3 regions of the Paenibacillus sp. 22594 genome follow, and region 3 is predicted to be linked to each of the others. Evidence: riboswitches for the same ligand, from Rfam matches in the RefSeq annotation. Region 3 holds a riboswitch; each other region holds the start of a gene.
The links. A riboswitch is a leader RNA that binds a small molecule or an ion and turns the genes downstream of it on or off. The one in region 3 is predicted to bind thiamine pyrophosphate.
Positions count from the first base shown of each region.

Region 1: linked by a shared signal. The riboswitch ahead of ACTJKB_RS05250 (thiamine phosphate synthase) and the one ahead of ACTJKB_RS21235 (ABC transporter substrate-binding protein) in region 3 are both predicted to bind thiamine pyrophosphate.
Region 2: linked by a shared signal. The riboswitch ahead of thiC (phosphomethylpyrimidine synthase ThiC) and the one ahead of ACTJKB_RS21235 (ABC transporter substrate-binding protein) in region 3 are both predicted to bind thiamine pyrophosphate.

Region 1 covers NZ_JBQENA010000001.1:1,127,311-1,132,079, forward strand. The annotation lists gene thiH (2-iminoacetate synthase ThiH) at 52-1,164, opposite strand; gene ACTJKB_RS05240 (thiazole synthase) at 1,195-1,959, opposite strand; gene thiS (sulfur carrier protein ThiS) at 2,031-2,234, opposite strand; gene ACTJKB_RS05250 (thiamine phosphate synthase) at 2,288-2,890, opposite strand; TPP riboswitch at 3,014-3,115, opposite strand; gene ACTJKB_RS05255 (SDR family oxidoreductase) at 3,284-4,153, opposite strand; gene ACTJKB_RS05260 (NUDIX hydrolase) at 4,389-4,769, shown strand, end outside.
Region 2 covers NZ_JBQENA010000007.1:402,718-407,486, reverse strand. The annotation lists gene ACTJKB_RS22800 (tetratricopeptide repeat protein) at 1-1,535, shown strand, start outside; gene trxB (thioredoxin-disulfide reductase) at 1,555-2,508, shown strand; TPP riboswitch at 2,583-2,689, shown strand; gene thiC (phosphomethylpyrimidine synthase ThiC) at 2,805-4,499, shown strand; gene ACTJKB_RS22785 (DUF1858 domain-containing protein) at 4,762-4,769, shown strand, end outside.
Region 3 covers NZ_JBQENA010000007.1:11,451-16,219, reverse strand. The annotation lists gene ACTJKB_RS21250 (ABC transporter ATP-binding protein) at 1-478, opposite strand, end outside; gene ACTJKB_RS21245 (ABC transporter permease) at 533-1,294, opposite strand; gene ACTJKB_RS21240 (thiamine-binding protein) at 1,291-1,584, opposite strand; gene ACTJKB_RS21235 (ABC transporter substrate-binding protein) at 1,634-2,704, opposite strand; TPP riboswitch at 2,830-2,941, opposite strand; gene ACTJKB_RS21230 (cobalamin-dependent protein) at 3,121-4,197, shown strand; gene ACTJKB_RS21225 (ATP-binding protein) at 4,219-4,769, shown strand, end outside.

The DNA of each region.
Region 1 (4,769 bases), on a different contig from region 3:
TCTGACAATTAGCACCTTAGCACTTTAGCACTCTTGCCACGGCAACCCTTATTATGCCTGTAGCTTCAGCAGGTCCCAATCCTTGAAGACAGGCTGCAGGCCGGCCGCCTGAAGCATATCCGTGATCTCCTGCACATTCCGTTCATCCGAGATTTCGAATTGCGGAGTCCCGCCATCCTGGGTGTGTCCCCCTACTTCGGTGGAGACACCTGCCGACATTTTGGTGATCCCAAGATGGATCAGATGATCCCGCAGGGAGGCGGGCTCCCGGGTGGAAAGGGTTATGCCGGAGCGCGGCAGAAACAGGCGATACGCCAAAATAATCTGCACCAGCGCACGGTCGGTGACATCGCTGTCCGGGTTGAACTCGCCCAGATACGGACGAAAGCGCGGAGCGGATAAGCCGATTTCGCATTCCGGATATTTGTCCTGCAGATAGCGGGCATGCATCGCGGTCATGAAGGCTTCCTGGCGCCAATCATACATGCCCAGAAGAGCACCGATGTTGACAGAGCGGAAACCGGCCTGACAGCCCCGTTCGGGGGCATCCAGACGGTTGCGGTAGACTCTTTTGGGACCTTTCACATGCAGCTTGCGGTAGGTTTCCTGGTGGTAGACCTCCTGATACAGGGTCAGCCCGTCCACTCCCGCTTCCCTAAGCTCCCGATACTCTTCAGTGGACAGCGGGTTCACCTCAATACTGACAGAAGAGAAGTACTCATGCAGAATTTCTACGCATTCCTTCACATATGTGGCCGGACTCTCCCTGCGCGATTCCCCGGTCAGAATCAGAAGATGGCGCAGGCCCGTGGAGGAGATTGCTATAGCCTCTTGTCTGACCTCCTCCAGAGTCAATCTTTTTCGCGGAAAATCATAAATCGAGCTGAAGCTGCAATACGTACAGTGATTCACACAGAAATCAGCCAGGTACATCGGTGTGAACAGCTGCATCACATGCCCAAAATGCGTACGGGTCAACCGCTGCGCTCGCTGAGCCATCTCCTCCAGACAAGATTCCGCAGCCGGAGACAGCAGGGCCTGCAGGTCTTTTTCATCCAGACGATCCTTGAGAAGCGCCCGCTTCACATCCTCCACCCGGTACTCCCGCCACAAGCTCTCGTAAGGCAGTTGCTCCAGACGAGTCAGTGGTTCAAAAAAGCTCATGTTACTCCCCCATTTCCGTTAGCTTGTGAGTCACTTCAGAAATCCGGTCAAAGGCGAAGACGCGACAGCCGTCTCTTCCACTGGACCGAGTCCAGCCAAATAAGCCTTGCGGCCTGCAACTACCGCCTCGCGAAAGGCTTCTGCCATTAGCAGCGGATCACGGGCGGTAGCGATTGCCGTATTGAGCAACACAGCGGATGCGCCAAGCTCCATCGCTTCTGCCGCTTCGGAGGGGCGGCCGATACCGGCATCGACGATCACCGGAAGATCCACCTCAGAGATGAGAATGCGCAGCAGCTCTTTGGTGCGCAGGCCGCGGTTCGAGCCGATGGGTGAACCCAGCGGCATAATGGCGGCGGCTCCCGCTGCTTGCATCCGCAGCGCGGCTGAGAGGTCCGGGCTCATATAGGGCAGCACTACGAAGCCTTCTGCGGCCAGTATTTCCGTAGCCCGGATAGTCTCCAGGTTGTCCGGCAGCAGATATTTCTGATCATTGATGACCTCAATCTTGACCCAATTACCAAGGCCGGCGGCTCTGGCCAGTCTGGCGATCCGCACAGCTTCCTCGGCATTGCGCGCACCCGAAGTATTCGGAAGCAGAGTCATATGGGAAGGAATATGGCTAATAATATTGTCCTGGCTCTCCGGATCTACACGGCGCAGGGCAACCGTGATCACTTGTGAGCCTGAAGCTGAAACCACCTCGGGAATAAGTGTATTGCGGCTGTATTTGCCGGTGCCGATGAACAGCCGGCTCGATAACGTAATGCCGCCAATCACGAATGGATCTAACATGAACTCGCCTCCTGTAATGAAATTCGACAGCGTGAAAATAAATTCTTATATTTTATGATAGCCTCACGGCATCAGCCCCCGCCCACAAAATGCACCAGCTCCAGCCGGTCGCCTTCACATAATGCCACCGCCCCGTAATGCTCCTTGCTGACAATCTCACCATTTCGTTCCACGATCACAAGCCGAAAGCTCCATTCAGGCCGGTTTAACAGATCGGCAACGGTCCGGCAGTCTTCCGCAACTACTCCGGGTTTGCCATTGATGATTAGATTCATGCCTTCTCACCTCCTTCACGTGGTCACCCACGGTACATTCAAACACACAGATCTTACGACTCCTGGAGCGCCAACCAGTAAGCACGGGCAGCAGCTACAGGGTCATCCGCTCCGCAAATGCCGGACATGACCGCAATCCCGGCAGCACCGTGACGGATCACCTGACCTGCATTACCAGGCTCCACCCCGCCGATAGCAATCAGTGGAATGCGGGTGCTACGGACCGCTTCCTCCAGTAGCGCCAAACCGCGCCCCCGCTGACCGGGCTTGCAGCCAGTAGGGAAAATATGCCCGAACAGGCAAAAGTCCGCCCCTTGCCGGCCTGCTTCAGCGGCTTCTGCCGCGGAGTGCACTGACCTTCCCAGCCGGAGACCGGAAGCGGCTGCACGGGCTGCTGCAGGCGGCAAGCTGTGCCAGGCTAGCTGGACAGCACCTGCACCGGCGGCAAGCGCAACATCCAGCCGATCATTGATGACCAGACAGGATGCGGGGATTCCTGCACGCATCAGCTGCTCTGCCATGCCCAGCAGCTCCAGGGCAGACCGGTGCTTTTCCCGCAGATGAATATAGTCCACGAGCGGATGCACAGCGGCCGCCAGGCTGACGAACCGCCCCGGCTCCAACTTCCCATCAGAGATCAAATGAATTTCCGCCAATTCTTCACCTCCTGCTCCACTCTTTTGCGACAAACGGGCAACACAAAAAAACCGCCCCCGCGATAGGAGGCAGTCATAAATTTGTACAGGAATACGGGTGTAAGAAATACAACCCCGCTGCAGTTCATTCATTCTCCGCTTTCCTACGCTGGTTTTAACCAGATCAGGTTCAAAGGGTCCGAACGTCACGTTCGTCTCAGCCTTGCGGCACCCCTAGGGACAATTGCTGTATTCAGTTGCTGACGTGGTTCATATTAACATATTATTCCTCGGAAAAGCTATCCCTTTTACCGAAAGCTTCACTGCTTGCAAGGGACATAAAAAAGAGCAGACCGCATGGGCCTGCTCTTGAACCGTTATATTTTCCGAAACCGACTGGCCGCACAGTAACTTCTAGCCGTTGACAATTTCCCCGCCGTTAACATGCATTACCTGACCGCTGACATAGGATGAATCATCCGAGGCCAGATAGACATAGGCTGGCGCCAGCTCTTCCGGTTGTCCCGGACGCTGCATGGGCTGTGTACCGCCGAACTCGCTGACCTTTTTGGCATCAAATGTGGATGGAATCAGTGGTGTCCAGATCGGACCCGGAGCGACAGCATTCACACGGATACCCTTTTCCGCCAGATTCATCGACAACGAGCGGGTGAAGCTGAGAATCGCGCCCTTGGTGGACGAATAGTCCAGCAGCTGCGGACTGCCGCGGTACGCGGTAATCGACGTCGTGTTGATGATTGTGGAGCCCTTTTTCAGATGCGGCATAGCTGCCTTGGTCAAATAGAACATAGAGAAAATATTCGTACGGAACGTCCGCTCCAGCTGCTCGGAGGTAATATCCTCGATCTTGTCCTGCGGATGCTGCTCGGCCGCATTGTTGATCAGGATGTCCAGCTTGCCCAGTCCCTCCACCGCCCGGTTGATCAGATCCTGGCAGAACGCTTCTACGCCGATGTCACCGGCAATCAGAATACACTTCCGTCCCTCCTGCTCCACTTGGCGTTTGGTCTCTTCGGCATCGGAATGCTCATTCAGGTAGGAAATGACCACATCCGCACCTTCTTTGGCAAAATGAACGGCAACCGCCCGTCCAATACCGCTATCGCCTCCCGTAATGAGCGCCGCCTTACCCAGCAGTTTGCCTGCCGCCTTGTAGCTGGAAGTTTCAAATTCAGGGCGCGGATTCATCTCGCTCTCGATACCGGGCTGATGATCCTGCACCTGGGGAGGCAAGGTTTTGGTAGTCTGCTTATTTTCTGGCATGATCCATTCTCCTTTCGCTGTGTACCTTTTGTTGAAGTAACCACATCGTATTAGGATGGCTTATGCATCATCAATTATACAATCGCTTTCGTTATGTTACTTACCACACTTCCCGGCTGTCCAAACAAAAATACAGTCGTTTTTGACGTAAAGGGCCGATATAATTTAGTGAAGTATAGATCCGAGATGAGATTCGGAGCGATTAACCCATAGGATAAGGAGGCGCATAAGTTATATGACCAGAAATGCACGGAGCATCATCGTCGCGGTCAAAGGAGTCATTTTGCATCAAGGCAGAATCCTGCTCGTACAGCGGGCAGCTGCAGATGTGATAGGAGCAGGCAGCTGGGAATGCCCCGGCGGAAAAATGGAATTCGGAGAAGGCCTGGAGGCTGCACTGGAGAGGGAGATTCAGGAGGAAACCGGACTCACGGTCACGGTGGAAAAGCTATTGTATGCCGTGTCCTTTCTGACCGATCCGGGCAGGCAACTCGTCATTATCACCTACTGGTGCCGGACCGATGAGAATAGAGTGGTGCTCTCCGAAGAGCATGCAGACTATAAATGGTGTACCCGTCAGGAGCTTCAGGCCCTGCTCCCACCCGGGATACAAGCG
Region 2 (4,769 bases), 390 kb from region 3:
CCGAGATGGGGAAATACGAGGATTCCAACGACATCTTGACTCATGTTCTGGAAGAGATTGATCCGTCTATGACAGAGTGCCACTTCTATATGGCTAATAACTACGCTAATATGGAAAACTTTGAAGAGGCGGAGCGCAGTCTTGTGACCTATCTGCAAGAGGATGCAAGCGGTGAGTTTCTGGCCGAGTCCGAAGAGCTGATGGAACTGCTGCAGTATGAGCTGAATCGGCCCGCTCCGCTAGTCCGGATCCGCAGCCGGGAAGGTGTGGTGGAGCATGACAGAGCCCGGAGTCTTTTGGAGGAAGGTAAATTCCCGCAAGCGGTAAAGCTGCTTGAAGAGATTGTCCTGAATATTCCGGACTTCCTGGCGGCGCATAACAATCTGGCTCTTGCCTATTTCTATATGGGCCGCTTCGCCAAAGCCAAGGAATGTCTTGGCGAAGTGCTGAAGCAGGATCCGGGCAACCTGCATGCTCTCTGCAACATGGCGATTTTCCTGCAATATGCTGGCGATCAAGACCAGCTTGCGGGATTGGTGCGTATGCTTGAAGCGACAGTGCCTTTTCATCAGGAGCATGTTTTTAAAATGGCGACAACGATGGGCATACTGGGCAAGCACAAAACTGCATATGGACATTTCCGCCGTCTGCTGAAGGATGAAGAGGTTGGCGGTGATGCCGGTTTGTACCATTATTGCGCGGCGGCGGCCAGCAACAGCGGGCTTCATACTGAGGCTGTACGCTGCTGGCAGATGGCCGCCAGGCTGGACCCGGAATCAGCAGTGCCGAAATTTTTCCTGTCCCAGATGCAGCTGGCACAGTCAGAGGGCAGGCCGCTGCCTCCGGTAAGCTATAATTATCAGCTGCCTTTTCAGGAGCAGTTGAAGCAGTGGAAGAACAATACGAACAGCTTCACGGAAGAAGTACAGAATAATCCACTGCTGCGCGCTTCGTTCTTTTGGGCGCTGCGCTACGGTGATGCCGGCACGAAGCTCCAGGTGACAGAAGCGCTGCGCTGGATTGAGGACGATGAAATATCCGATGTTCTGAAGGGAGTCTCGGAGCAGGAACCGCTGCAGGAGGCTGCGCTTCTCAGTCTGCAGCGGCTGATCGGCGGCAGTCCGGAGGAAAGTGTAATCCAGAGGGCCGTTCAAGAACCGGTTGTGCCAGGCCATAAAGGGCCGCCAGAGTGGAAAGAAGATTGGCAGCGGATTATAGATCATATGGCTGCTGTGATGGACCGGAGATTGGATGCCGCCCAGAAGAGGGATGCTGAGCTCCTTTGGAAGCAGTTCATAGCCCGCCTCTACCCGGATGTCCCCTTGTTCCGGCATGCAGAGGGCTGGTGTGCGGCTCTGGAATATTTAACTGCCAAGCTTCATGGTCATCCGGTTACCTACCGTGAGGCTGCCCAGCATTACGGCGTTTCCGTCTCCATGGTAAGCCGGTACGCACGGCGTATTCATCAAGCATGCGGGTTGACGCAGGACGGGGCGGCAGCAGACATTTTGCCGCCATTTACGGAAAATATCTGACCCTAAGGAGGACTTGCTAATGTACAAAACAATTGTAATCGGAACAGGTCCGGCAGGATTAACTGCTGCGATTTACCTGGCACGTGCTAACCTCAGCCCCCTTGTTATTGAAGGATTGCAGCCAGGAGGACAATTGACTACGACGACAGAGGTAGAGAACTTTCCTGGTTTTCCTGAAGGTATTCTAGGTCCGGATCTGATGGATAACATGCGCAAGCAGGCAGAACGCTTTGGGGCTCAATTTAAAAATGGTTGGGTGGATTCTGTGGATTTCTCGCAGCGCCCTTTCAAAGTAACCGTGGATGGTCTGGGTGTACTGGAAGCAGAGTCGGTGATTATATCAACTGGTGCTTCGGCAAGATACCTGGGCATACCGGGAGAGCAGGAGAATGTCGGACGTGGGGTTAGTACCTGTGCAACCTGCGACGGTTTCTTTTTCCGCGGTAAAAAGATAGTCGTGGTCGGCGGCGGCGATTCCGCAATGGAGGAAGCCAGCTTCCTCACGCGGTTCGCTTCCAGCGTAACCCTGGTCCACCGCCGTCCGGAGCTGCGCGCTTCGAAGATTATGCAGGACCGGGCGCGGGAGAACAGCAAAGTAGCCTGGGCACTGAACCGCACGCCGCTTGAAGTGACCCTCGGGGATACCGGGGTAAAGGGACTTACCGTCCGTAACAATGATACGGGTCTTGAGGAGCTCGTGGAAGCAGATGGCGTATTTGTCGCTATCGGCCATACACCGAATACCGCTTTCCTGGGCGGTCAGATTACTACGGATGCCAACGGCTACATCGTTGTGAATCCGGGGACAACCGAAACCAACATTCCCGGCGTGTTCGCTTGTGGGGATGTTCAGGATACCCGTTACCGGCAGGCAATTTCCGCTGCAGGAACCGGCTGCATGGCTGCTATGGATGCCGAGAAATATCTGGAAGGCGCTATGGTACATGACTGGAGCGAAACGCTGGATAAGTAACGACAATGCTGGTTAAGCAAATTTTTTGATTGACAACATATACCTTCTAAATTAGATTGTATGTAATTAGATAAGATACCCACTAGGGGAGCCTGAATAGGCTGAGACGGGGAAATTGAATTCCCGGACCCTTGAACCTGATCTGGATCATACCAGCGTAGGAAAGTGGAGCCGGACCTTTTTTGAGCACAGCCGTATTGGGCTGTTCATGAATAAAGCCGCTCCAGGTGGAGCGGCTTTTTGCTGCGTGCTGATCTTATCTGAATGGCTCACAGAGCGATGAGGAGGAGATAAGAATGTCAAATTCATCAAAAAAGGAACAAGTCGATCTTTCGGGATTTCCCGCAAGCCGTAAGGTGTATGTAGAGGGCTCGCGTCCGGATATTCAGGTTCCGATGCGTGAGATCCATCTTAGCCGGACCGAAGGTGTTGCGGGGGAAGAGGACAATGCGCCGCTACGTGTCTATGATACCAGTGGTATTTACACCGATGCCGCTGAAGATACCGATGTTCGGAAAGGGTTGCCTCCGCACCGCTTAAGCTGGATTGCGGAGCGCGGGGATTCAGAGGAGTACGCCGGGAGAACCGTTCAGCCCGGAGATTCCGGATTAGCTGCAGACCGGACGTCGGCAGAAGGGTTCGCTGGCTTGAAGCGAAATCCTTTAAGAGCACGTGAGGGCCGCAATGTCACCCAACTGCATTATGCGCGGCAGGGGATGATTACACCGGAAATGGAGTTTATCGCGATTCGCGAGAATACCCGGCCTGAATTTGTAAGGGATGAGGTCGCTGCCGGACGGGCCATTATCCCGGCTAATATCAACCATCCTGAGAGTGAGCCGATGATCATCGGCCGTAACTTCCTGGTTAAGATCAACGCGAACATTGGGAATTCCGCCGTCTCATCTTCCATTGAAGAGGAAGTGGAGAAGATGAGATGGGCGACCCGATGGGGTGCCGATACGATTATGGATCTCTCCACTGGTGCAAAAATTCATGCCACCCGCGAATGGATTATCCGCAACTCACCAGTACCGATCGGCACAGTGCCGATCTATCAGGCGCTGGAGAAGGTAAAAGGAATAGCCGAGGATCTGACCTGGGAGCTGTACCGCGACACGCTGATTGAACAGGCGGAGCAAGGTGTGGATTACTTTACCATTCATGCCGGGGTGCTGAAGCGGTATATCCCGCTTACTGCCGGAAGAATGACCGGAATTGTGTCCCGAGGCGGCTCCATCATGGCGGCCTGGTGCCTTGCACATCAGCAAGAGAACTTTTTATATACACATTTTGAAGAAATCTGTGAGATTATGAAGACTTATGATGTGGCCTTTTCCTTGGGAGACGGACTGCGCCCGGGCTCCATCGCCGATGCCAATGATGAGGCTCAGTTCGCTGAGCTGGAGACGCTTGGGGAGTTGACAGCCGTCGCCTGGAAACATGATGTTCAGGTGATGGTCGAAGGTCCGGGGCATGTGCCGATGCACAAGATCAAGGAAAATATGGACAAGCAGCTCGAGCTCTGCCAGGAAGCCCCTTTCTACACCCTAGGTCCGTTAACCACGGATATTGCCCCGGGTTATGACCATATTACTTCGGCGATTGGCGCGGCGATGATCGGCTGGTTTGGGACAGCGATGCTGTGCTATGTTACGCCCAAGGAGCATCTGGGGCTGCCTAACAAGAATGACGTGCGCGAAGGAGTTATCACCTACAAAATTGCTGCTCATGCTGCAGATCTGGCTAAAGGCCACCCGGGTGCCCAGGATCGGGACAATGCATTGTCCAAGGCTCGGTTCGAGTTCCGCTGGCGTGACCAGTTCCATCTGTCGCTTGACCCAGAGCGGGCGCTGGAGTACCATGATGAGACTCTTCCTGCCGAGGGTGCCAAAACAGCGCATTTCTGCTCCATGTGCGGTCCCAAATTCTGCAGCATGCGCATTTCGCACGATATCCGTAATTCGTTCAGACTGAGCAAAATGCTATAACTGGAACGGGCTTTATAAGAGGCTGTTTCCCTTGCTGTAACAGGCGGAGGAAGCAGCCTTTTTCTATATCCATGAGTTGGCATACAGGCATGCCGGCAACAAAAGCGGGGCCAATTCATTTCTGCTTTGCAATGAATAGTTGCAGGTATATAAGTTTATAATTTAGTGACTGCAATCACTCTTCGGCCCTGTACCCTATGCTAAGCTGTTGTTGAGAAAGGTTATCAATTGGCATGAAGCTAAGCTGCAGGAGGAGAGTGCAATGAGCAA
Region 3 (4,769 bases):
GGTAGGCGCGTTCGAACCCGCCCAGACCGACCTTGTCCAGCCAGTGGCGGGCGGCTGCCCGTGCTTCGGCCTTTGGTTCGCCCTTCAGCTCACCGGCGAGAAGGACGTTGTCTTCGATGGTACGCCACGGGAACAGTGCAGGCTGCTGAGGCATATAGCTGATCTCTCCGCGCTGCCCGGTTACGATCTTACCGCCCATGCTTACCGTTCCGGCATCAGGCAGCTCCAGGCCGCCGATGATGTGGAACAGGGTGCTTTTGCCGCAGCCGGAAGGGCCGACAATGGAGACGAATTCCTGGGGCTCAACCGTTAGAGATACATTGTCGAGCACACGGGTCTCGCGGCCGCGGTGGAAGAAGGCCTTGGATACGCAGTTTACGTTCAGCGCGGGCGGCGAGGCTTGAGTTTCGGGCAAGTGCCCAAAGGAAACCTGTTCCCTGGTGTTCGAGTTGGGATAGCCTGCTGTCAAATCATTCATCCCCTTTCCGGGAAGTGTAGGTGGGACAATTCTGTAAAGTGTGCATAGCCTGTATCAAGAGGTCTTGCGCGGCTTCCAGCGTACCAGCCACTTCTCCAGAAGTGCGATCAGGGCAAACAGCACCAGACTAAGAAGAACAATAATTACGATGGCAACGAACATCCGGTCTGTGCGGTAGGAGGCCTTCTGCAGCAGCATGTAATAACCAATTCCCTTGTCTGCGCCGATCCACTCGGCAACCACAGCGCCCATTACTGCATAGGTTGCGGAGATCTTAAGGCCGGAGAACAGGGCTGGCAGAGAACCGGGCAGCTCTAGCTTTGAGAAGATTTGCCACTTGCTGGCCCCGGCCATTTTCATATAGTTCATCATGATCCGGTCGCTTTGGGCCAGCCCGCCCATGGCGGCAACGGCAACCGGGAAGAAGCAGACGAGTGTGATGAGTACGATTTTGGGCAGCAGCCCGAACCCGAACCAGATAATCAGCAGCGGCCCGAGGGCGATGGAGGGTACATTCTGGCTGAGAATCAGCAGCGGATACAGCGCTCTTTTCAGCCAGGGTACTAAATGCAGCGATAGAGCTACAATCAGGCCCACACCTGTTCCGATCGGGAAGCCGATCAAGGTCAGCCGCAGCGTAGCGGCCGTATGCGCCCAGATACCGGAAGCGTTACCCCGGGATTCGCGGGCGATGTCGCCGGGGCTTGGCAGCATCCAGGAAGGGACATGAAGTACGGAAACCGCTAATTGCCATACGCCCAGAAAAAAGATGACCGCCACAAGGGGCGGCCAGATTTGGTTCCAGTACGATCTCACGGCCGGTATTTTTCCGTCAGCTTATCCATGCTGATTCCGCTGGGGTTATGGGCGATCTTGATTTGCGAGATGACGCTGGGGCTGCCCGATGCGATCAGCGCTTCATGCATTTGGCGTACCACCTCTAGCAAATCGCTGAGTTCGCCCTCCATCGTGGTTTCGAGCGGATTCACCTGGTGCTTCACGCCGGATTGCTGAATGACCTCAATGGCCTTATCCACATAAGGAATAGAATCCTCGTTATTCGGAGTTTTAGGAATGACTTGAATGCTGAGCAGAGTGTTTGCCATATCAATCAGATCCTTTCAGGTTGGGTATTGTAAAACTTGCAGTGTAAGACTACTTGTTCTCAGGAAGAAATTCATTCGTGAACGCTGAAGCGGTATCCAGTGGTTTGTCCAGTAGCTTCAGGCCGTACATCCAGTCGGCGTAATTCTTCCAGACCTCGGCTTTCTGCTCTCCCCATCTGGAGGCATCGTCCGTATATTTCGGGCTGAGCCATTTCTGGCTGGCCAGGACGAGCTTGGGATCCAGATCCGGCACGGCCTTCGAGAGGATGGCGGCAGCTTCTTCCGGCTTGTCGATCGCATATTGATAACCTTTGGAGGTAGCTGCAAGGAACGCCTTCACCAGCTCCGGATGCTCAGCGATTTCCTTCTCGCTCGTGGTCAGGACCGGGGTGTAGTAATCCAGCTGAGGCGCGTAATCCTTCAAATACAGCATGTCCAGCGGTTCACCGCGCAGCTCGGCTTCAATACCGGTCCAGGCGTAGAATATCCAGGCAAAATCGATATCGCGTTTCACGGCGGTGAAGAAATCGGCTTCGCCGATATTGACCAGCTTCACCTTTTTAACATCGCCGCCTTCAGGGTCCATGATCGCCTTCATGGCAGCTTCTTCAGCCGGGGAACCCCAGCCGCCGTAGGTTTTGCCTTCGAAATCCTTTGGTGTCTTGATATTACGGTCCTTCGGGGCGGCAAACCCTGAGGTATTATGCTGGATGATGGCGGCGATCGAGACGAGCGGCACATCCTGCAGACGGGCCAGGGTGAGCGCCTCCTGGGCACTGATGCCAAAAGCGGCTTCGCCTGAGGTGACCATCGTGTCGGCTCCCGCCGCACCCGGCTGTACAATTTCTACATCCAGGCCTTCCTCCTTGTAATATCCCAGCTCTTTGGCTGCATAGAGGCCGGTATGGTTCGTATTCGGCGTCCAGTCCAGCGCGACCTTGATCTTAGTCAGTTCCTTAGGCGCGTCCGTTCCTGCTGCGGTTGCTTCCGGCGCGGCGGTGCTGTCCCCGGCTGGAGCGGCGCTATTCCCGCCGGAATTGGCAGTATTACTGCCGCACCCGGCCATGACGATGACCAGCATGCAGCTGATGCAGAGCATTAGTACTTTTTTGACTCCCATTTCTATTCTTCTCTCCTTCCAGCTAACCCAGTCTTCCGAACTCTGATGATGTCCATACCAAAAAAAAAGCGCCCCGAAGATCGGGACGCCAGCAGTTGCGTTAGGTGACCGCTTAGCCAAAACGGCTGAATGCGGATGGTGATTCCTACGCTGGCATTATCCAGATCAGGTATAAGGGTCAGTATCTGTGTGGGATACACTCTCAGCCGGCCAATTCCAGCCCCCCTGGTACTATGAAGTTATGGGTGTTGCTGTGTTCTTACGCTGTATTATAGCGGTCCCCTTCGGGGTTGTCCAGTAGCGGCCCCGGATTCCGGCAATCTGCCCAAGCTGTGCCAGGCACGCCGGGTAGACTTGCCATATGTTATATAATAAGATTAATACTTTACAATTATGTTTTAAAAAGGAGTGACCCTATGCTCACTGATCAGCAAAATGCCGGAGAACGGCTGAAGGTGCTAGCGGAACAGTTGGCTGAAGAAGTCACTTTGCGTCAGTATGAACGCCAGCCCGAGTTGCGGCAAAGATTCGGCCCTTCCGGAATGGCAAGAACCAAGCAGGATTCACTATATCATTTACGGTATCTGGCGCAAAGTGTGGCGCTGGACAGCCCGCTTCTATTTATTAATTATATTGTCTGGCTGAAGGTGCTGCTGGCACAGTACAAAATCACGGGTAAGGATCTGCAGATCAATCTGGGACTGATGAAGGACGCCATAGGCTTACGGGTTGAGACACCGGAGAAAGATCTGATTCTAAGCTATCTGGATATGGGAATTCACCATGCACTCGAAGAGCAGAGTGTGCCGCCCTTTCTTCAACCGGACAAACCCTATTACCGTGAGGCAGAGAAGTACCTGAAGCTGCTTCTGGACGGTGAACGCCGCAAGGCTTCGGAATTTATACTGGGGCTGCATGATGAAGGCGTGCCCATTCATGATCTTTATCTGCACATTTTCCAGAACAGTCAGTACGAGATTGGCCGTCTATGGCAATTGGGTTACATTACTGTAGCTCAGGAGCATTACTGTACAGCTTGTACCCAGAGCATTATTTCTCAGCTGTACCCGCGTTGGATTCAGGCTCAGGAAGGAAAGAAAACACTGGTGGTGGTCGGAGTCGGCCAGGAACTGCATGAGATCGGACTGCGGATGCTGGCCGATTTCTTCGAAATGGAGGGCTGGAACACCTATTATCTGGGCTCCAATATGCCCGCAGAGGGTTTGATCCGGTATCTGAAGGAACAGCCTGCTGACCTGCTGGCCATCTCCATCACCATGACTTTTCACGTATCGGAGGTTCAGCGTCTGATCGCGTCCATCCGTACGCATGCCGAACTGAACCACATTAAGATTATGGTCGGCGGAATGCCGTTTAATATAGACAGAGAGTTATGGCGCAAAGTGGGCGCCGACGGCTATGCCCCCGATGCCAAGGGAGCGCTGGAGATAGCGGGGCGTCTTATACCCGAAGCGTTACTCCGAGAGAATTGACATAGAAGGCGGGAGAAGGAAATGACCGACCATGAGCAAGAGATCCGGAAACTGAGGGAGACGATTGAGATGCTCTCTAATCAGGTGATTCAGGGACAGCAAAGAGAAGAACAGGCCTTGGCAGAATTCTCCGCGATGAACAATGAATTAATTACGATGCACCGGCTGCTCGCCAAGAACAGTGCCGGTCTTAAGGCGATGAAGGAAGAGGCGGAACGGGCCAACCGGGCGAAAAGCTTGTTTCTCGCTACAGTGAGCCATGAAATCCGTACGCCGATGAACGGCATTTTGGGAATGACCGAGCTGCTGGAGGCTGAAGGCGCGACGGATGAGCAGCGGGTTCAGCTGGAGGTCATCCGGGAATCAGCCCAATACCTGCTGCAAATGATCAATAATCTGCTGGATATCTCCAAGATTGAAGCCAGCCGCATGGAACTGCAAAAGGCTCCGTTAAGTATACGTAATCTGCTTGAACATGCGTCCAGTCTGCTCTCTCCGGCCGCCGCGAAGCGCGGGAATATCCTGAAATGGCAGGTTGCAAGCCGTGTGAAGAGTACGCTGAGTGGAGATTC